3 regions of the Sporosarcina trichiuri genome follow, and region 1 is predicted to be linked to each of the others. Evidence: predicted binding sites of a transcription regulator. Region 1 holds the regulator's gene; each other region holds the start of a gene.
The links. Region 1 encodes LexA, which represses DNA repair genes until DNA is damaged. Its sites were predicted from a motif close to CGAACATATGTTCG; they were not measured.

Region 1 (4,232 bases):
CGTCTTTCACCTTGTCAGGCGTGACATCGTTCCCATCGGGGTCGATCACCTTCACATTTTCGATCGTATCCCTCATCGTCGAGCGGAATGTCTTCAGATATTCACTCCGCAGCTGTGACTGCTCCTTCGCCTCTTCGACCGATAATCCGGTCGTTTTCGCTTTTTTTGCAAGTTCGTTGATCCGCTTGATTTTCTTGTCTTCCAGCAATTGAATCCCTCCTGTTCGTTTCCGTCATTTTAACGTATACAATTACAGGCGGAAGTGCAACCAATCAGTCTCCATGCTCAGATGTATATTCCTGGTAACGGCGATGCACAGTGGCCTTGCTGACCTGGTGGCCGAGCCCCTTCAGGACAGACGTGATCTCTTCGAACGTCAGTCCCTTTTCCCGCAGTGAGACGATCTCCTGCACAGGCGTATCGATCCGTTCCCTGCCTTCCGCGTTCCCCTGGTTCCTCAAGTTGCGTTCAGGGCGGTATCCCGCTTCCACAGCCCGTCTCATCCCTCTTCTGATCTTTGCATTATGTAATTTGCGCTGGTACTCTTCCACGATCGCCAATATTTCGAGCAGCATCGTGTCCATCTCATTCAGTTCCAGCGGTCCGCTGTCATGATTCGTAAATACCGAAGTACCTGTCTTGGCCAGCAGATGAAGGACTGCGACACGGGCATTCCCTCTCCCGAGCCTCGTCTCATCCTGCACCAGGACGGCTCCGATACAATCGTCACGTATGAAATCGAGCAGATCGAGCAGACCTTCACGATCGAGTTCATAGCCGCTGTGCCTGTCGACGAAACTAGCCGCAGTGGTGAAGCCAAGCTCGTCCGCCAGCTTTTCAAGCTCTTCCTGCTGCCGGGAGAGCGACATTTCCTGAGTATCCTTATCTGTGCTTACACGGCAATAGATGACGCAGCGCCCTGCCTTGCCCATAGTTCACTCCTCCTCTGCGAAGACAAGCCGAACATCATCGGCCCCCTGATACGATTGTAAAGGAAGCTTGAGATCTTCTCCTGCCATGATCGCCGCTCCGTCCAGATCATTCAATGCTGCAACTTCCCTGATCCACCGGTCTGCGGGCATCTCTCCCGAGTACCGTTCTGCAAGCGCTGATAATGTATCCCCCTGGATGACCGTCACCTCGACGAATTCATTGGGAACTGAGAATTTCAGTATAAGGACGAATGTTAGGACTGTCAAAACCGCAAAAGCCCCGATGATATTTTTATTCCTATTCAAGATGGCAGCCATGAAAAAAACCCCTTTCAGAATGTACGTTCGCTTCGTTGTTTTTATTATATGCGAACAGAGGTTTGGAAGTCAACCTTGAAATTAGAACCTGTGTTTGCTATATGTACGAACACCTGTTATACTATTTTTATAGAAACAGGCCGCAGCGCTGCCAATGACTGCGAAATCAGCGAAGAGGTGAACACGTTTGAAGAAGATCTCAAAAAGGCAGGAAGACATCCTGTCATTCATTAAAGACGAAGTCCAGAAGAAGGGCTATCCGCCTTCCGTCCGTGAAATCGGTGAAGCGGTCGGTCTGGCCTCGAGTTCGACCGTCCACGGCCATCTTGCCCGGCTAGAGAGCAAGGGTCTTATCCGACGGGATCCTACAAAGCCCCGTGCGATCGAAGTTCTCGGCCAGGAAGATGCCGACGAACTCAAGACAGGTGTCGTACATGTCCCTCTTGTGGGAAAGGTCACGGCAGGACTGCCGATCACCGCAATCGAGAACATTGAAGAATATTTCCCGATTCCCGACTCGTTCGGTACTTCAGAGGACAACCTTTTCATGCTGGAGATCATGGGGGAGAGTATGATTGAAGCAGGAATCCTGAACGGCGACCGTGTCGTCGTGAAGCAGCAGCACACTGCGAGCAACGGTGAAATCGTCGTCGCGATGACTGAAGAGGATGAAGCGACAGTGAAACGTTTCTTCAAAGAGAAAGATTATTTCCGGCTGCAGCCGGAGAACTCATCGATGGATCCGATCATTGTCGAAAATGTATCGATTCTCGGCAAGGTCGTCGGCGTGTATCGTACCATCCATTGAATTAGCAAAAAACAGCACGGACGTCACGTTTTCATGGCGTCCGTGCTGTTTTTTGAGGTTTCCCCCGGCAGGCGGCAGCTTGCGCAGGCCGGCTGGCATTCCGGGAAGTTTATGAGTGCATATCGTGATTTATGATCACTTTGCTTAGTTTATGATCCCTTATCTTCCAGTGAACCTCTCTGCTCCGCTCCCGCTCCGAATACGCGGAGCGAAGCGCAGCCGGCAAATCCGATCCTTGGCTTGCTCCTTTTCTGCGCGGCCGTGTCTGCTGCAGGAACGGGGTACGGGCCGCGTACCGGCGGGTGCCGGTATGTGAAGTTATGAGCGCTTTTCGGATTTTATGATCACTTCCACGTGTTTATGAGCGGAAATCCGGATTTATGATCACTTTCCTGTTTTTATGGTCACTATTGCGGATTTATGATCACTTTTACAAATTTATGATCATTATCCCTGTTTCATGATCGTGTTCAAGATGTCGTTAGCGACCAGGACAAGTTCCGGCAGTCGCCCGGGCCTGTCACTTGATAAGACCCAGTTCCTCCAGTCGGCCGACCGCACTCAGGATGGCCGCCTTGACGTGCTCGTAGGTGAGGCCGCCCTGGACGTACGCCGTGTATGGCGGCCGGATCGGACCGTCCGCTGTCAGTTCGATGCTGGAGCCCTGGATGAACGTACCGGCCGCCATGATGACATCATCGGCATATCCCGGCATGTACGACGGCACCGGGCTGACATGGGCGTCGATCGGCGAGTTTTCCTGGATGGTCTGGCAGAATGCGATCATCTGCTCAGCGCTGGCAAATGAGACGGATTGGATCAGGTCAGTCCGCTTGGCGGAGAAATGCGGCGCTGTCTCCAGTCCATAGGAGGCGAGCATGCCCGCGGTGAACTGTGCCCCTTTGACCGCCTGGCTGACGACGTGCGGTGCCAGGAAGAAACCTTGATACATTTCACGAAGCGTGTCGAGACTCGCGCCGGCTTCCGCGCCGAGTCCCGGGGAAGTCATCCGGTAGCTGCATTTCTCGATCAGATCCGCGCGCCCGGCAATATAGCCGCCTGTACGCGCAAGACCGCCTCCCGGGTTTTTGATGAGGGACCCGGCCATGATATCGATGCCGACCTCGGTCGGTTCCAGTTCTTCTGTGAATTCACCGTAGCAGTTGTCGGTGAATAGGATGAGGCCGGGGTGCTTCGATTTGATGCGCTCCGCCATCTCCTGGATTTTGCTGATTGTGAACGACGGACGGTCTGCGTACCCGCGGGAGCGCTGGATGGCGATCATCTTTGTTTCAGGGCGGATCTGCCGCTCGACTTCGTCGAAATCGACACTGCCGTCATCCAGAAGATCGACGTGACGGTAGCTTATATTCAGATCCTTCAGCGAGCCGGTATCCTTGTCCCCTCCGGATACGATGGATTCCAGCGTGTCGTATGGTTTCCCGGTAATATAAAGAAGCTCATCACCCGGCCGCAGAATGCCGAAAAGCGTGATGGCGATGGCGTGTGTGCCTGAGATGATCTGACCGCGGACGAGACAATCCTCCGCACCGAACGTATCCGCATACACCCGTTCGAGGACTTCACGGCCTGAGTCGTCATAGCCGTATCCGGTCGAGCCATTCAGATGGAAGTCGCTGACGCGGTTGTTACGGAATGTGGCAAGCACTTTCTGCTGGTTGAACAGGGCGATCCGCTCCGTCTCCTGCGAATATGGCCGTATTTCCGTCTCTATCTTTTCTGCGCGCGCAAGGATTTCGTTGTTCAATTGCTGTATACTCATTCAGGATGCTCCATTCTTGTCCATAGATATACAATCCATTTTAGCAGTTCAGACGCCGCCGGTAAATGAATGAAGCCGGCTGGCGCAGCTGCACATTATAAGAACGGAGGCACGATTCGGTGACTTGGGACATTTTCAGTCTGATTGGGACTGCTGCTTTTGCCATCTCCGGCGCAATTGTTGCAATGGAGGAGGACTTTGATATGTTCGGGGTGTACATCCTCGGGATGGTGACCGCTTTCGGCGGAGGGACTGTGCGTAATCTGGTGATCGGCATCCCTGTTTCCGTCCTGTGGGAACAAGGTCTGTTTTTCACTGTCGCTTCCGTCCTGATCGCTGTGATCTTCTTCTTTTCCGGCTACTTGCTGAAGACCTGGAACAGATGGGGAGC
Region 2 (4,232 bases), 990 kb from region 1:
TATCATTGACGAGCCGTTTGTCGGGCTGGATCCGCTCGGTATCCGGTCATTGCTCGCCCAGCTGACGGAACGGACGGAGCGGGGGGCTGCAGTGCTCATGTCGACACACGTCCTGGCGACAGCGGAAAAGCATTGCGACCGGATCATCCTGCTGCACGAAGGCCGGGTTCGTGCGTCGGGGACGATGGACGATCTCAGGAGAGCGTTCGGGCGGCCGGATGCATCCTTGGATGATCTCTATATTGCAATGACAGAGGAAGCGGACCATGAACAGCTTACGTGAATTGTGGGGGAACCGGTTCGGGAAATATGCAGCAGAGCTGCAGCGTTATTTACAGTATGTCTTCACCGGACACCTGGCGATCGTCCTGCTGTTCTCGATCGGAGCCGCCGGCTATGCATACAGTGAATGGCTGAAGGATGTGCCGCCTGGATTACCGGCCGCCTGGATTGCCGCTGTCCTGATTGCCGCGGTGATAACGCTGGCAACGCCTGTCACACTGCTGAAACCGGCGGATGCCGTCTATCTGCTGCCTCTGGAGACGGAACTGCCTGCTTATATGGGACGTGCCCTGACGTGGACATTCTTCTCGAAGCTGCCGCTACCGGTCATCCTGTTCATCGTTTCGCTGCCGATGCTGAGTGCGTATGGATTGGGCAGTAAACCGCTGTATCTCGTGCTGTTCATCCTGATTCTCGGCGCAGTCTGGCTGAATGTGCGCTCAGAATTCGCGTTTCGCGGTGCCGAAGAAGGGCAGGGGATCTGGGTGGACCGTGCTATCCGGTTCCTGGCGGGGACAATCACCATTTACGGAGTCTTGACCGCCTCCTGGGTTCTGGCGGCAGGGGCGGCAGTCATATTTGCTGCCTACTATGTATACTGGGTGAGGCGCGCGGCCGGAAAGCCGTTCCCGTACACCCACTTCATCGAGCTTGAACAGAACAGGATGATGGGGTTCTACCGTTTTGCAAATTACTTCACGGATGTGCCCCATCTGAAAGGGTCAGTCAGCAAACGGTCGTGGCTCGGCCTGTTCATGCGCGATCCCGCCGTGGAAACGACGGATGCACAGGCATTCCTGCTGCGCCGGACGTTCATCAGGACGGATGAGCCGTTCTGGCTGTGGCTTCGTCTGACAATGCTGTCGATGGCAGGCGCTGTGTTCATCCCGTTTCCGGCGGTCGCGTTCATCTTTATTGGGGCGCTCGCCTTTGCATCGGCGATCCAGACGCTGCAGGCGCTGCGCGGCGGCGATGAATTCCGGATGGATCTCCTGTTCCCGCATGCCGAAGAAACCCGCGGCAGGGAGATCTTCCGACTGACGGAGCGGGTTCAATGGCTCCAGGCCGTCCTTGTCATGGTCCCGGCGTTCATCCTCCACGGGCTGTCGTTGACACCGGTTCTCCTCGGGGGCATCGTCCTGATCGTTTCGGAGGCGACCATCCGTCTGACAGGTACAAGTGAACAGGAGTAGGAATATTCGAAAAAGTCCTTGCAAAGACAGCTCTGATTTCGGTACAATGGAAAAAAGAGTTCCGAGGTGAAGAAGGATGGAGAAGAAGTATTCACATGCTGAGTTCCTCAAAGCCGTTGGACAGAACAGTTCCACTATGCAGGCGGAGAAACTGCTGAATGATATCTACATCGATTTGTTTCTGAACCATATTCACCGTGAACAGACAAGGGTGCGCCTGCTCGGTGATATCGACAGCGCCCTGGACAGCCGTGACGAGCTGGCGTTCCGTAAGCTGACGTCTTCGCTCCGGTCTTTGGATGAAAATTGAATGCTTCTGGCTGCACGCAATTACCGCGTGCAGCTTTTTTTGTGAGAAAAAACGTACGTTCGCTTTTTGCTTTGGAGAAGAACGGGAATGTGCTAAACTAAAGGAATACGAGCAATACTAGGGAGTGACGTTCAGTGAAAGAAACATTCAGCCTGCAGGCGCCATATACTCCGCAGGGAGACCAGCCCGCCGCCATCCGGTCGCTGGTGGAAGGCGTGGAGAACGGCGAAAAGCATCAGACACTGCTCGGGGCGACAGGAACCGGAAAGACTTTCACGGTTTCAAATGTCGTGAAGGAGATCAACCGGCCGACGCTGGTCATCGCCCACAACAAGACACTTGCCGGGCAGCTGTACAGTGAATTCAAGGAGTTCTTCCCGGACAACGCGGTGGAGTACTTCGTAAGTTTCTATGATTACTACCAGCCGGAAGCCTACGTGCCGCAGACGGATACGTATATCGAAAAAGACTCGAGCATCAATGACGAAATCGACAAACTGCGTCACTCCGCAACAGCTGCGCTGTTCGAGCGCAACGACGTCCTCATTGTCGCGTCGGTGTCCTGCATATACGGCCTCGGGTCCCCGGAGGAATACGGTTCCCACATGATCTCCCTCCGTCCGGGCATGGAAATCGACAGGAACCAGCTGCTCCGGCGGTTTGTCGATAACCTGTACGAACGGAATGATGTCAGCTTCACACGCGGGACATTCCGTGTGCGCGGCGATGTGGTCGAGATCTTCCCCGCGTCGCAGGACGAACGGTGTATCCGTATCGAATTCTTCGGAGATGAAATCGACCGGCTCCGGGAAATCGACGCACTGACAGGCGAAGTCGTCGGCGAGCGTGAGCACGTCGCCATCTTCCCGAATTCCCACTTCGTCACAGGCGAAGCGAAAATGGAGAAAGCGATCGTACGCATCGAAGCGGAACTCGAAGAACAACTGAAGATCCTTCGGGAGAACGACAAGCTCCTCGAAGCGCAGCGTCTGGAGCAGCGGACACGCTATGACCTGGAAATGATGCGGGAGATGGGCTTCTGTTCCGGTATCGAGAACTATTCACGCCATCTGTCCCTCCGCGAAGCGGGGGAAACACCCTATACGCTGCTCGACTATTTCCCGGATGACTTCCTCATCGTGGCGGACGAAAGCCACGTCACCCTGCCGCAGATCCGCGGGATGTACAACGGCGACCAGGCGCGGAAGAAAGTGCTTGTGGAGCACGGCTTCCGCCTGCCGTCCGCCCTAGACAACCGTCCGCTCATGTTCGAAGAGTTCGAGAAGCATATCCACCAGGCGATCTATGTCTCGGCGACACCCGGTCCTTACGAAATCGAACACACGCCTGAGATGGTCGAACAGATCATCCGTCCGACAGGGCTGCTCGATCCGATCATCGAAGTCCGGCCGATCGAAGGCCAGATCGATGACCTTCTGGATGAAATCAACGAGCGTGCCGCACGCAACGAGCGGGTGCTCATAACAACGCTTACGAAAAAGATGTCGGAAGATCTGACCGATTACCTGAAAGAAGCCGGCGTCAAAGTGAACTACCTCCACTCGGAGATCAAAACCCTGGAACGGATCGAAATCATCCGGGAACTGCGGCTCGGTACATACGATGTCCTGGTCGGCATCAACCTGCTCCGGGAAGGGCTCGATATACCGGAAGTGTCGCTCGTTGCGATCCTCGATGCGGACAAGGAAGGTTTCCTCCGTTCGGAACGTTCGCTCATCCAGACGATCGGACGGGCTGCGAGGAATTCGGAAGGCCGCGTCATCATGTACGCTGACAAATATACGGATTCCATGACAAAAGCTATCGAGGAGACACAGCGGCGGCGTGAGATCCAGATGGCATACAACGAAGAACATGGCATTACTCCGAAGACAATCCAAAAAGGAATCCGTGATGTCATCAAAGCCACACAGGCTGCTGATGAAACGATTTCGTATGTGGAGAAAGTCACCGAAGGAAAGAAACTGACCAAAGAAGAGAAAGCCGACCTGCTGGCATCGCTCGAGAAAGAAATGAAAGATGCAGCAAAAGCACTCGATTTCGAACGGGCGGCAGAACTTCGGGATACGATCCTGGAATTGAAAGCAGAAAGGTGAGGAAGCATGAAAAATACAGAAATCTATATTCAGGGCGCCCGTGCGCATAACTTGAAAAATATCGACGTCACCATTCCGCGTGATGAGCTCGTCGTCATGACCGGCCTTTCGGGATCAGGGAAATCATCCCTCGCTTTCGACACGATCTATGCCGAAGGCCAGCGCCGTTATGTCGAATCACTGTCTTCCTATGCCCGTCAGTTCCTCGGGCAGATGGACAAGCCGGATGTCGACCTGATCGAAGGGCTGTCTCCGGCAATCTCGATCGATCAGAAGACGACGAGCCGCAACCCGCGCTCGACGGTCGGCACCGTGACGGAAATCTACGAT
Region 3 (4,232 bases), 400 kb from region 1:
TAATTACCTGACATCGGACTTGAAAGATGTAGGGGAAGCACTCGAGACCGCACGGCATAAGGAAGACTTCGCAATCCGGATCATCCAGGCCCAGGAAGAGGAACGCAAACGAGTTTCCCGGGAAATACACGACGGTCCTGCGCAAATGATGGCCAATGTGCTGATCCGTTCAGGGCTTGTTGAGAAAGTGTATGAACAGAAAGGGCCGGAGCAGGCGCTGATCGAGTTCAGGGATCTGAAGGAGATGGTCCGCAGCTCATTGTATGAAGTGCGGAGAATCATATATGATCTACGGCCGATGGCAATCGATGATCTCGGCGTTGTGCCGACTTTGAAGAAGTATCTGTCGACATTGATGGAATACGAACCTGACGTCCGGATCCATTTCCAGAGCATCGGCGAAGCAAGCCGCTTCGAATCCAGTTTCGAAGTAGCGGTGTTCCGGATGGTCCAGGAATCCGTCACGAACGCTATCAAGCATGGCAACAGCCGTGACGTCTGGGTGAAAGTCGAATGGCTGTGTGAATCCATGAATGCACTTATCAAGGATAACGGCAGCGGCTTCGATCAGAATGAAGTGAAAGAGAAATCATTCGGGATCATCGGGATGAAAGAGCGTATCGACCTGCTGAAAGGTGAGCTGAAAATCACCTCTGAAGTCGGCAGGGGGACAAGCGTCTTCTTCACTATCCCGTTCAGTCCCGATTCGAAGTGAAAATAGAGGCAGTGGAGGGAACGAAAATGACAAAGATCTTAATAGTAGACGACCACCAACTATTCCGGGAAGGTGTGAAGCGGATTCTTGCATTCGAAGATTCGTTCGAAGTGGTAGCCGAAGGGGACGACGGCAGTGAAGTGTTCACTCTGTATGAAGAACACCGTCCGGATGTCGTCCTGATGGACATCAACATGCCGCGCATGAACGGTATCGAGGCGACAGAGCAATTGACATCCAAATACCCGGATGCGAAAGTCATCGTCCTGTCCATCCATGATGATGAGTCGTACGTTTCTCAGGCACTGAAAACCGGTGCACTCGGCTATATGCTGAAAGAGATGGATGCGGATGCAATCGTCCAGGCGATCAAAGTTGTGGCGGCAGGGGGATCGTACCTGCATCCGAAAGTGACGCACAACCTTGTGACCGAATATCGCAGATTGAGCGAACGCGAGCATAAAGGCTCGTTCCATCAGCACGAAATCCGCCGTCCGCTCCACCTGCTGACGAAGCGGGAATGTGAAGTGCTGCAGCTGCTGACGGACGGCCAAAGCAACCGGGCGATCGGTGAGACACTGTTCATCTCCGAGAAGACGGTCAAGAACCACGTGTCCAGCATCCTGCAGAAGATGAATGTCAACGACCGGACACAGGCAGTCGTCACGGCCATCAAGAACGGCTGGGTTGAAGTCAAGTAAGGACAACAGAGCAAAGGGCCTCCGACTGGATGGTCCTTTTGCTGTGAGAGGGGATGGACTGATGAAGAAAACGGCAGTATTGTTCGGAACAGCAGCATTGGTGCTGACGCTCGGTGCGTGCGGCGGTGAAGACAGCAGCGAAAACAGCCAGGGATCGGTCAATGACGGGGAACAGACGAATGAATATGGCAGCATCGATCACGGCGTGAAAGATAAAGGGACGGAAATGGAAGGCAAGGACGGGGGCGACGTCGGCTTCAGCCTGAACGGCGGCGATATCGAAGAAGCATCCGGTGTCCCGGAAGATCAGAAGGAAGCGATCGAAAAGGCGTTCAGCGAGTACATCGATACACTGAATGCCGGCGATGTGGATGCGTACCTTGCCACACTTTCCGAAGAAGGCTATGACCTCGGCGAAGAACGTGCGGCGACCGAGGAGCTGCTTACTGAAAATGAGCTGACACGCACTCCGGAGGACTTGACGATTGTCGAGTATACGGAGGATGAAGCGCAGGTCTTCACGGTGATGAAGACGGCCGTCAAGTCCAAGGCAAGCGGTGAAGAGGACGTCAGCAGCGGACGTCAGGTGACGGTCATGAACCATGAGGACGGCAACTGGAAAGTGAAATCGGTCCACTACATCGGAGACTTGGAGAAGGAAAAATAAACTGAACAGAAGAAACAGTCCGCTGGCAGAATTATCATGCCGTTTACGGACTGTTTTTTGTTGCAATGAAAGAGGGGATGGCGTACACTCCTAATAAGAACACTTGTTCGTTATGGAGGGATGGACAATGCCTGCACTGCAGAAAGAAGAGGTCGCCAATCTGGAGAACATGATTTACCTGCCCATGCTGCTGACAGTCCTGGAACGGGACCGCCAATCGATCGAGCAGGGGAATTTCAAACTGAAAAAGCCGTATTTGGCGCTCGTGGACGATGTGACCAGGAAGGTGCACAGGGAGCTTGGCAATACGGCTGCCTACCTGCGGATGCACCGGATGTCCGTCATCAAAGGGAAGACGGATGACATTTTCACCGAATACACATTCCTGCATGACAGGACGGAAGATCGGCGCCGCTACTTGAATGTGCGGCTGCGCAACCGTACGGAGGAACTGCTCACTCGGTATCTCCGGCAACAGGATATGTGAAACTGCCATGCTGGGCGACCACCATCCGCGGACGCTGAAGCATGAACTGTTTCTTTTCGAAGTCCCGTTCGAGCAATGCGGCAAAAGCGAACTGCCGCCACATCGTCGGTGTCGAAACATTGACTTTCACTATACGGCCATTTTCAAGATGGATGGAACAGCCGGAGGACTCCTCCTTGAAGTCGGTGATGGCGTGGTACGAAATCCACATGTTGTCATCCGAAGCCGGCGACATGGTCGGCAGGAAGATGTACGGTGTGTCGAATGCGTGAGCGACGACGATCGGCGTCTTATGACGGTTGCCGAGTGCCCGGCGGGCGGTGAGCGTACGGGTCTTCAGTGAGGAGCCGTACAGCTCGCATGTCTTCCGAACGATCTGGATCGGTTTCTTCGGCAGGGAGAATTCCGTATGCCGTTCAATCACACGGGTCGTCGTCTTGAAATCTGCATGGATGGGCTGCAGAACGAACGTATCCGAGTTGATGAGGTAATTGCCGAATTGCTGCTGTGAGTGCATCTTTATCCCTCCTGCTGAGTAGGTTCTTAATTCTCATTATATCGGAAGCATCTGGAAATGCAATTTAATAAAAAGAAAAGTCGGAAAAGTGAAGATAAGCTGACCGATACTGTCGGAAAAGACAGTTCGATCAGCTTATCAGTCGGAGTTTATGTTTCCGCGGCCGGAAAAGGAGCCGGTATCCGCTTATTCCTGCGAACGCAATGCCGCTGCGCCGAGCGTTTTGGCGGCAGTCAGCATTGCGGATTCGTCAAAGTCGAACATCGGGTGGTGATGCGGGTAGGCCGATTCCGGCTGGGCGCCTGTGAAGAAGAAGGTGCCGGGCACCTGCTCCAGATAGTAGGCGAAGTCCTCGCCGCCCATCTGCGGCACCATCTCAACGACCGACTTCACGCCAGGAACGTCCCGGGCGATGTCCCGGAGGAATTCAGTCTCCTGTTTATGGTTCACGACTGCCGGATAGCCGCGCGTGTAGGTCACGTCGATCTTTGCATCGTGCATGAGGGCGGTGCCGTCCGCAATACGCTGGATTTCCCGTTCCATCAGATCCCGGATTTCGGGGGAGAATGTCCGTACCGTGCCGAGGAGCTCCGCCTGATCGGCAATGATATTGAACGCGTTGTCGGATATGAACGAACCGATCGTGACAACGGCGGATTCGATCGGGTCGACACGCCGGGATACGAGCTGCTGCAGATTCGTGACGAACTGGGAGGCGATGACGATAGCGTCCTTCGTCTGATGAGGGGATGCCCCGTGGCCGCCCGCGCCTTTCACCGTGATCTCGATCCGGTCGGCAGCCGCCATGATCGGCCCGCTGACATACTGGACCGTATTCGCTTCAAGGAGCGACCAGAGGTGCGTGCCGAAGATGACATCCACACCGTCAAGGCAGCCGTCTTCGATCATCGAAATGGCTCCGCCCGGCGCATATTCTTCCGCGTGCTGGTGGATGAAGACGTACGTACCGGTAAGTTCATCTTTCAGCGTATGGATTGCCTTTGCGAGCTGGAGCAGCGCTGCTGTATGTCCGTCATGGCCGCAAGCGTGCATGACGCCTTCGACTGTCGATTTGTAGGGGACGTCTTTCTGATCCTGGATCGGCAGGGCGTCGAAATCTGCCCGGAGCGCTACGGTCTTGCCGG

Region 2: uvrB (excinuclease ABC subunit UvrB) is a predicted target of LexA. The motif match lies at 1,834-1,847, and genes of this name have one in related genera.
Region 3: QWT68_RS08660 (YhjD family protein) is a predicted target of LexA. The motif match lies at 2,180-2,193, and genes of this name have one in related genera.

The regions. Positions count from the first base shown of each region.
Region 1 covers NZ_CP129119.1:1,246,024-1,250,255, forward strand. The annotation lists gene QWT68_RS06640 (DUF896 domain-containing protein) at 1-208, opposite strand, end outside; gene QWT68_RS06645 (YneB family resolvase-like protein) at 273-932, opposite strand; gene QWT68_RS06650 (LysM peptidoglycan-binding domain-containing protein) at 936-1,250, opposite strand; gene lexA (transcriptional repressor LexA) at 1,438-2,058, shown strand; gene QWT68_RS06660 (methionine gamma-lyase family protein) at 2,579-3,841, opposite strand; gene QWT68_RS06665 (trimeric intracellular cation channel family protein) at 3,961-4,232, shown strand, end outside.
Region 2 covers NZ_CP129119.1:259,159-263,390, forward strand. The annotation lists gene QWT68_RS01535 (ABC transporter ATP-binding protein) at 1-283, shown strand, start outside; gene QWT68_RS01540 (ABC transporter permease) at 267-1,475, shown strand; gene QWT68_RS01545 (IDEAL domain-containing protein) at 1,552-1,785, shown strand; gene uvrB (excinuclease ABC subunit UvrB) at 1,920-3,902, shown strand; gene uvrA (excinuclease ABC subunit UvrA) at 3,909-4,232, shown strand, end outside.
Region 3 covers NZ_CP129119.1:1,648,932-1,653,163, reverse strand. The annotation lists gene QWT68_RS08675 (sensor histidine kinase) at 1-715, shown strand, start outside; gene QWT68_RS08670 (response regulator) at 742-1,416, shown strand; gene QWT68_RS08665 (nuclear transport factor 2 family protein) at 1,478-2,083, shown strand; gene QWT68_RS08660 (YhjD family protein) at 2,211-2,570, shown strand; gene QWT68_RS08655 (competence protein ComK) at 2,539-3,087, opposite strand; gene QWT68_RS08650 (M20 metallopeptidase family protein) at 3,274-4,232, opposite strand, start outside.